3 regions of the Lysinibacillus sp. CD3-6 genome follow, and region 3 is predicted to be linked to each of the others. Evidence: riboswitches for the same ligand, from Rfam matches in the RefSeq annotation. Region 3 holds a riboswitch; each other region holds the start of a gene.
The links. Region 3 has a riboswitch for cobalamin ahead of metE (5-methyltetrahydropteroyltriglutamate--homocysteine S-methyltransferase). Riboswitches for the same ligand answer to the same signal wherever they lie in the genome.

Region 1 (2,274 bases), 1.6 Mb from region 3:
GGTAGAGAGATGCCAAAAAACAATGTCATAACAGCGCCAACTGAAGCACCTGAAGATACCCCAAGCGTATATGGGTCTGCTAACGGATTTTTTAACAATCCTTGAAAGGCGGCTCCCGCAATTGCCAATGATGCTCCTACAAGGCCTGCAAGTAATACTCGTGGCAAACGGATTTTCCATAAAATATTGGCAGCAGTTTCATCTGCCGCTTTATTCCAAAGTACTTCTAACGGAATATGAACCGAGCCTATTGATACGCCACACCAGATGCTAACGATAAGTAACGTAATGGCTGTTACATAGGCAATAGCTGTTTTTCTCACTCGAAAGCCTCAGGATAGATGGCTTTCGCTAACTCTTCAAGCCCATCTGCTAAACGTGGGCCCTGACGACTTGTTATATTTTCATCTACTTGTACAATCGCTTTATTTTTTACAGCTGTAATTGTATCAAAGCCTGCACGTTGTGGAATTTTCGTTAAAATATCGGGCACATAATTATAAGTGACCACGATAACATCTGGATTTTTTGTAATGATTTGTTCCGCATCTATTTTGAACCAGCCATCCGTATCAGCTGCAATATTTTCAGCATGAATCATTTCTAGCATCTCCTGCATAAACGTATCCTTGCCAGGTGTATAAATTTCTGGTTCATCTGACGTTTCTACAAAGACTTTCTTCGGTTGTACATCCTGCAATTTTGCTTCTATTTCCTCAACCTTCGCTTTCATATTGGCAATAATTTTTTCTGCCTCTGGTAGCTTACCAGTGGCGCGACCTAATTGCTCAATCGTCGTATATGTCTCATTAAAATCACGAGCGTTTGTTACAACAAATACTTTTACACCCGCTGCTTCCAGCTGATCCTTTGCTCCACCTAAAGAAGCTATACCTGATTCATGCGCAAAAACGATATCTGGCTGTAAAGCAATAATTTGTTCAATATTAAATTCCATACTGCCGACCTTTTCCTTGTCAGCTACCTCTGGTGGATAATCATCATAATCATTTACGCCAACGATTTTATCGTTTAAGCCAAGTCCAAATAAAATTTCTGTGTTACTTGGAATAAGCGAAATGATTCGCTCAGGCGGTGCCTCCAGTACAATTTCTTTGCCAGTAGCATCTGTCATTGTTAGCGGGAATGTTGCTTCCTCAAGCTGATTTGTTCCTTGTTGCTCCTGTTGCTCTGACGCAGTACTGTCGTCTTTCGGTTCTTGTCCACAAGCAACTAAAATGCCCATTGCTAAAAATGCGGATAAACCTAACTTCCAATATTTTTTCATTGTGAAACCTCCTTAGATTGTATGTGCATGTTTCAGCTCTGTTCAGTTGCATGATCGATATTATGTAGGTATTTCATTATTCGAACTCTCACCTTTATTTTCAATTATTATCGTCATTAGCTTTCTAAAACATAAAAAATCCCCTCGTCATCATAACGAGAGGCGGTGCTTGCACAAAAAACCACCATCCTATCCTCGTAGGCTGCAATGTATCGTTCTATAAAGGCAGGTCTCCTGGCTCGTGCTTCAAATGCTTTTTCATGCCTTCCCAAAAAAATTTCAGTGGCATTGATAGAAAAAACTCACACTTACAGTGGCGGGACCGCATCGGAATTACACCGATTTCCCTTTTCACTTTACTTTAGTAAAGAACCTTTATAATATTCAGTTGATTTTATTATACATGAAAATCGAAATAGATAACGATAAAAAAAGAGACCTTAAGTTAGCGTCTCTTTTTTATAATTATTGATTTCCAATGCATGCATGTGCTTTCCGCTTCAAACAATTCCTTTAATTGTTTGCGTGCCTGGCACACCGTAATCTGGATTGCCTGCGTCTTATACTGTGTGCGTTCCCACAGAAGTCTACGTCAGTCTTTCTTTGTTTAAAAATTATAATATTCAGAATTGTTTGCGTGCCTGACACACGAACTATTCTCTACACAATATCCGCAAAATATTGAACAGTTTTCATTGGTGCACCGATTTGGCGCAATGCCCATGTATCTTCTAAATAAATATCAGCTAGCTTTTCATACTTGCCGCCAAACTTTGCTGCCCATTCGACTGCCACTACACTTTCGTATAGATGTGCCATTTTTTGGGCTACTCCCTTTGCCTCGTAGGTTTTCGTAGCTTCATCCAACGCGCTAAAAGTTTGCAATGTTGTTTCGATTTTCTTCAGTTGTTCCCTTACGATTTGTACCAATGAACAATTTGTTAACTTCGTCAAGCGCTCCTGCATCACACGAACAAATAATTCGT
Region 2 (2,274 bases), 2.4 Mb from region 3:
AAATAGCGAGATGGCTATTTTTATGCCCAAGCGTGTTGTTTTGAAGAAAGAAAAGTTATTGATTATAATAAAAATAGGAGGATGGATTCAGTTTTTGATAGGTCTTATATACTGACGTAAGCTATCGTATAAGTGAGAGCCAGAAACTATCCATAAAGAGGAAACAAGTAAATCTGCAACAGTATATAGCATAGTAACAGTATAAATATTGTAAATTAGAAAGGGTCGAGAAAATGGGGATTTATAATTATTTAGTGAAAAAGCCAAACGGTGAAATTTTATCAATGGAGACGTATCGAGGAAAGACAATGTTAATCGTTAATACCGCCAATCAATGTGATTTTACATATCAATTTGAAGATTTGCAAAAAATGTATAATAAATATGGCAAGGGAAATTTCATTGTTTTAGGTTTCCCGTGTAATCAGTTTGGACAGCAGAACCCAGAAGATGGAGTTGAGACAACTCAACTTTGTCAGCTTAACTACGGGGTAACTTTCCCGATTTTTGAACTAGTTCAAGTTAATGGAGAAGAGACACATCCATTATTCAATTATTTAAAGCACGAAGTAGATTTTCGTGAATTCGGTAAGGCGAATATGCAGGAAAAGATGTTAGCTGAAGCTATTATCCAAATTGCACCTAGCTTTTTAGATGGACGTAACATTCGTTGGAACTTTACAAAATTTTTAGTAGATAATCAAGGAAATACAGTCGAGCGCTTTGAACCAACAGATTCACAATTAGATATTGAGCAAGCTATTGAAAAAATTTTATAGCTAGCCATTTTAATCAGAATTTTTAGGCTGGAATAACAAATAGCTAATCACTATGTAGAAATAGTGCTAAGTTTTGTATATATATTTTCGAATATTCCACAATCTCACAACTATTTTTTCAAATCAATATATGATAAACTGCTAATCAAGTGAATAATTCTTGCAGAATAATGGTGCTAACTTTAGCATAATCGGGAATTCGGTGTAAAACCGAAGCTGTTTCCGCAACTGTAAGTACAAGAATCATAAAAAATGCCACTGTCGAAAAGGGGAAGTCCTAAGATGGGAAGGTTTTATGATATCGCAACTGATTAGTGGTAGCGAACTGTACGAGCCAGGAGACCGACCTTTATTTAATGTATAAAAACTCTTCGGAAGCTAGGAGGATATACGGCAAATACATAAGCGATGTCGCATGGGCGGCACTATATATGCTATTTTCGTCGTTCCTAGGGAGCGGCGTTTTTTTATGCACCTATAAAGCAAAATCTGTTCATGAAAGAAAGAAGGGACTAGTTATGAAAAAAGATGCTCGTTATTCTTGCTACCCATTCATGCGTGAAAAAATATCTACTGTAGATTTTGAGATTCGTACGGATAGTTTAACAACTCATGTCGGTGTAGCATTAACGGCTGTAAAAGCAGAAGCAGTTGAGGTTGTAGCGACAGATTTATTGACGATTTTGCCAATGGCCTACCATGTAAATGGCTCAGTACGTGGCAAATTAGCAGTAACGGAAGAAGATTTAGTATGGCTTAGTGATCGCTATGATTTTTATGTGGGGCATGTAAAGGAAGAAATACAGAACTTTGTTTTACCACAAGGAACGGGGGCTGCAACAGCGCTTCATTTATGTCGTAGTGAGGCAAAAAAATCATACCGTGTTCTACATAAAGTTTCTGAGGAAAGAGAAGTACCAGCAATTCTTTTCGATTACTTAGGATTATTAGCGAATGTATTTTTTGTAATGGCTGTATACATGAATCAGCAAGCTGGTATTGCTGAAATACCGTTTATAAGCAAATCATACCCTATGAAGAAGAAGAAGGAGAATGTGTAAAGTGAAGAAACTAATTAATTTCCAATGGATTACAATATTAATGTTAGCACTTGTATTGGCAGGGTGCGGTACAGCAGATGAAGCCAAAAAGGACGATACATCATCTAAAGAAGGACAACAAGCTGAGCAAACAGGCTATAAAGTGACAGATGATCGCGATGTCGAAGTAGCATTTGATGCAGTACCAAAAACGATTGTGTCACTACAACCAAGTAATACAGAAATCTTATTTGCACTAGGCGTTGGAGATAAAGTTATTGGGGCAACTGAATATGATACGTACCCAGAAGAAGCAAAAGATATTGAACGTGTTTCAGACTCTGTGACATTTAACACTGAGCGAATTGTGGCTTTAAAGCCAGATGTCGTAATTGCTTATTCAACAGGCAATGCCGAAACACTTGATGCGCTAAAAGGTCTTGAAGATGCAGGCG
Region 3 (2,274 bases):
ACGAGAGCCGTACGAAACGACCCAAGCTTTTTCTGTAAAAGCGAAGCCTGTTAGTTTTTCACCAAAGTATTCCACCATATCTGTACGCTCAAATTCACCATGCACAAGTACATCAATATCTAAATCTTCTTGTATGGCAACCCACCTTTTCGTTTCTTGTGCGACAAAGTCAGCATATGCTTCATCTGAGATCTGTTTTTTACGCCATGCATTACGCGTACGCTTCACTTCTTCAGATTGAGGGAAACTTCCAATCGTAGTCGTAGGGAATAGTGGTAGTTGCAGTGACTGTTGTTGAATAAGCTGACGAGTATTAAAATCATTTTGACGTTCAAAATCCTCTGACGAGACCGTTTGCATTTCTTGTTGAACTGCCTGATTATTTCGTACTGGATGTTTTTTTAATGCATCAATTGCTTTCATGCTTTCAGAGATTGTGTGATTTGATGAGTGGTTTTTTTCTTTTAAATATTTAGCCACCTCTGATATTTCAGCCAATTTTTCATCAGCAAATGCAAGTGCATTTTTCAAGACAGGGTCTAGCTTTGTTTCAAGGGCGGTCGAAATCGGCACATGCTGTAAGCTACATGACGATTGAATCCATAGCTCTTGTACACTAGTCAACTGTTCGATTGCCTTAATCGTTGTACTTACCTCTGCTAAATTTGCTCGCCAAATATCTCGTCCGTTAACAATACCTATCCCCAATACTTTATCCTTTGGAAAACCAAATTGGCGTAGTGCCTCCATATTTTTCGTATAGCCATGAACAAAATCTAAGCCAAATCCTTGTACAGGGAGTTCAATTAGTGTGTTATAAGCTGATAACGATTCAAAATACGTTTGTAGCATAATATTGGCCTCTGGAACAGCGGCTGCTAATTGTGTATATATTTCTTGCACTAGTTTGACCTCAGCCTCTTCTAAAGTGGAGACTAATGCAGGTTCCTCTAATTGAACCCAGTCAGCACCAGCTGTAACGAGTTCTTGGATTACCTGCGCATAGAGTGGTAGTAATGCTAAAATAAAGGCAACTTGTGATACTTTATCGTAGCCTTTAGTTAGCTTGCAAAATGTATAAGGTCCGATTAGCGTTGGCTTTGCAGTAATGCCAAATGCATCTTTAACCTCAAGGAAATCTGTAAGTATTGTATTCTCTGTTAATTGTAGTGTTTGTCCTTCATATTCAGGTACAATGTAATGATAATTTGTGTTAAACCATTTCGTCATTTCACTAGCAACAGCTTCTTTATTTCCGCGCGCTACCGCGTAATACGTTTGTAAATCAACCTTTCCACCTTGCCAGCCAAAGCGCTTTGGCACTAAACCAAACATCGTCGCTGTATCAAGCATTCTGTCATAGCGTGTAAAATCCCCTACAGTGACAATATCTATTCCGCTCCGAAGCTGCCTATCAATACGTGCAAGACGGATTTTTTTAATTTTTTGTAAGAAATCTTCTTCTGTAAGTTCATTTCTCCAAAACGCCTCTAATGCCTTTTTCCATTCACGGTCTTCTCCTATATATGGATAGCCTACTACAGTTGTGGTATACGTCATGTTACATCTCTCCTCAAATTAAAATAAAAAAAACCATCTTCCTTTTCGGAAAATGGTAGTTATTGTAAATTTAATTAGCTATGACGAAGCGATACGATAATGTATTAATTGTCGTATATATTCGTTAGTCGCACAGTGCCAATTCGGTCACATCTCACCACCTATTTCCACGTAGGTTATTTGGTGTGTACTAGACATTGGCAGGTCTCCTGGCTTCTCATCAACACGCCTCACAGCCTTCCCAGTTCCCCAGTGGCATTTGTGATTTGCTCCGATTTACAGTTGCGGGACAGCGTCGGATTTACACCGACTTCCCTTTTAAGCCAAACTTTCATTTGGCACCAACTCTTACACAATATTCAATTATGCTCTTACTATAGCATACATTTTTCTGAAAAGTATAACTTTTATACAGTTATGCGCATATTTTCAGTAGATTGTTACATGAGGAGTAATTTTAACTTATACTAATTGATGACAATATAATAAAAATATACTAAAAAAAGGTATTTTAAGTAATTTGTAGAATTATATAGTTATTACAAGAAATAGCGAGGAGGAATACTATGATTGTCGGTTTACATCATGTACAACTTACAATTCCTAAAGGCTCTGAGGAGCAAGGAAAAGCATTTTATTGCAATGTACTGGGGTTAAAAGAAATAGAGAAACCAGCATCTCTTAAAGGGCGTGGTGGTTTTTGGCTACAAGTAG

Region 1: it holds a riboswitch for cobalamin, as region 3 does, so the genes downstream of both, FH508_RS02520 (ABC transporter substrate-binding protein) here and metE (5-methyltetrahydropteroyltriglutamate--homocysteine S-methyltransferase) in region 3, are expected to answer to the same signal.
Region 2: it holds a riboswitch for cobalamin, as region 3 does, so the genes downstream of both, FH508_RS22135 (hypothetical protein) here and metE (5-methyltetrahydropteroyltriglutamate--homocysteine S-methyltransferase) in region 3, are expected to answer to the same signal.

What each region holds. Positions count from the first base shown of each region.
Region 1 covers NZ_CP085880.1:542,134-544,407, reverse strand. Annotated here, with positions in the region: gene FH508_RS02525 (FecCD family ABC transporter permease) at 1-323, opposite strand, end outside; gene FH508_RS02520 (ABC transporter substrate-binding protein) at 320-1,288, opposite strand; cobalamin riboswitch at 1,495-1,680, opposite strand; gene FH508_RS02515 (acyl-CoA dehydrogenase family protein) at 1,949-2,274, opposite strand, start outside.
Region 2 covers NZ_CP085880.1:4,478,055-4,480,328, reverse strand. Annotated here, with positions in the region: gene FH508_RS22145 (hypothetical protein) at 1-1, shown strand, start outside; gene FH508_RS22140 (glutathione peroxidase) at 234-779, shown strand; cobalamin riboswitch at 934-1,145, shown strand; gene FH508_RS22135 (hypothetical protein) at 1,298-1,840, shown strand; gene FH508_RS22130 (ABC transporter substrate-binding protein) at 1,842-2,274, shown strand, end outside.
Region 3 covers NZ_CP085880.1:2,104,247-2,106,520, reverse strand. Annotated here, with positions in the region: gene metE (5-methyltetrahydropteroyltriglutamate--homocysteine S-methyltransferase) at 1-1,560, opposite strand, end outside; cobalamin riboswitch at 1,742-1,921, opposite strand; gene FH508_RS10135 (VOC family protein) at 2,127-2,274, shown strand, end outside.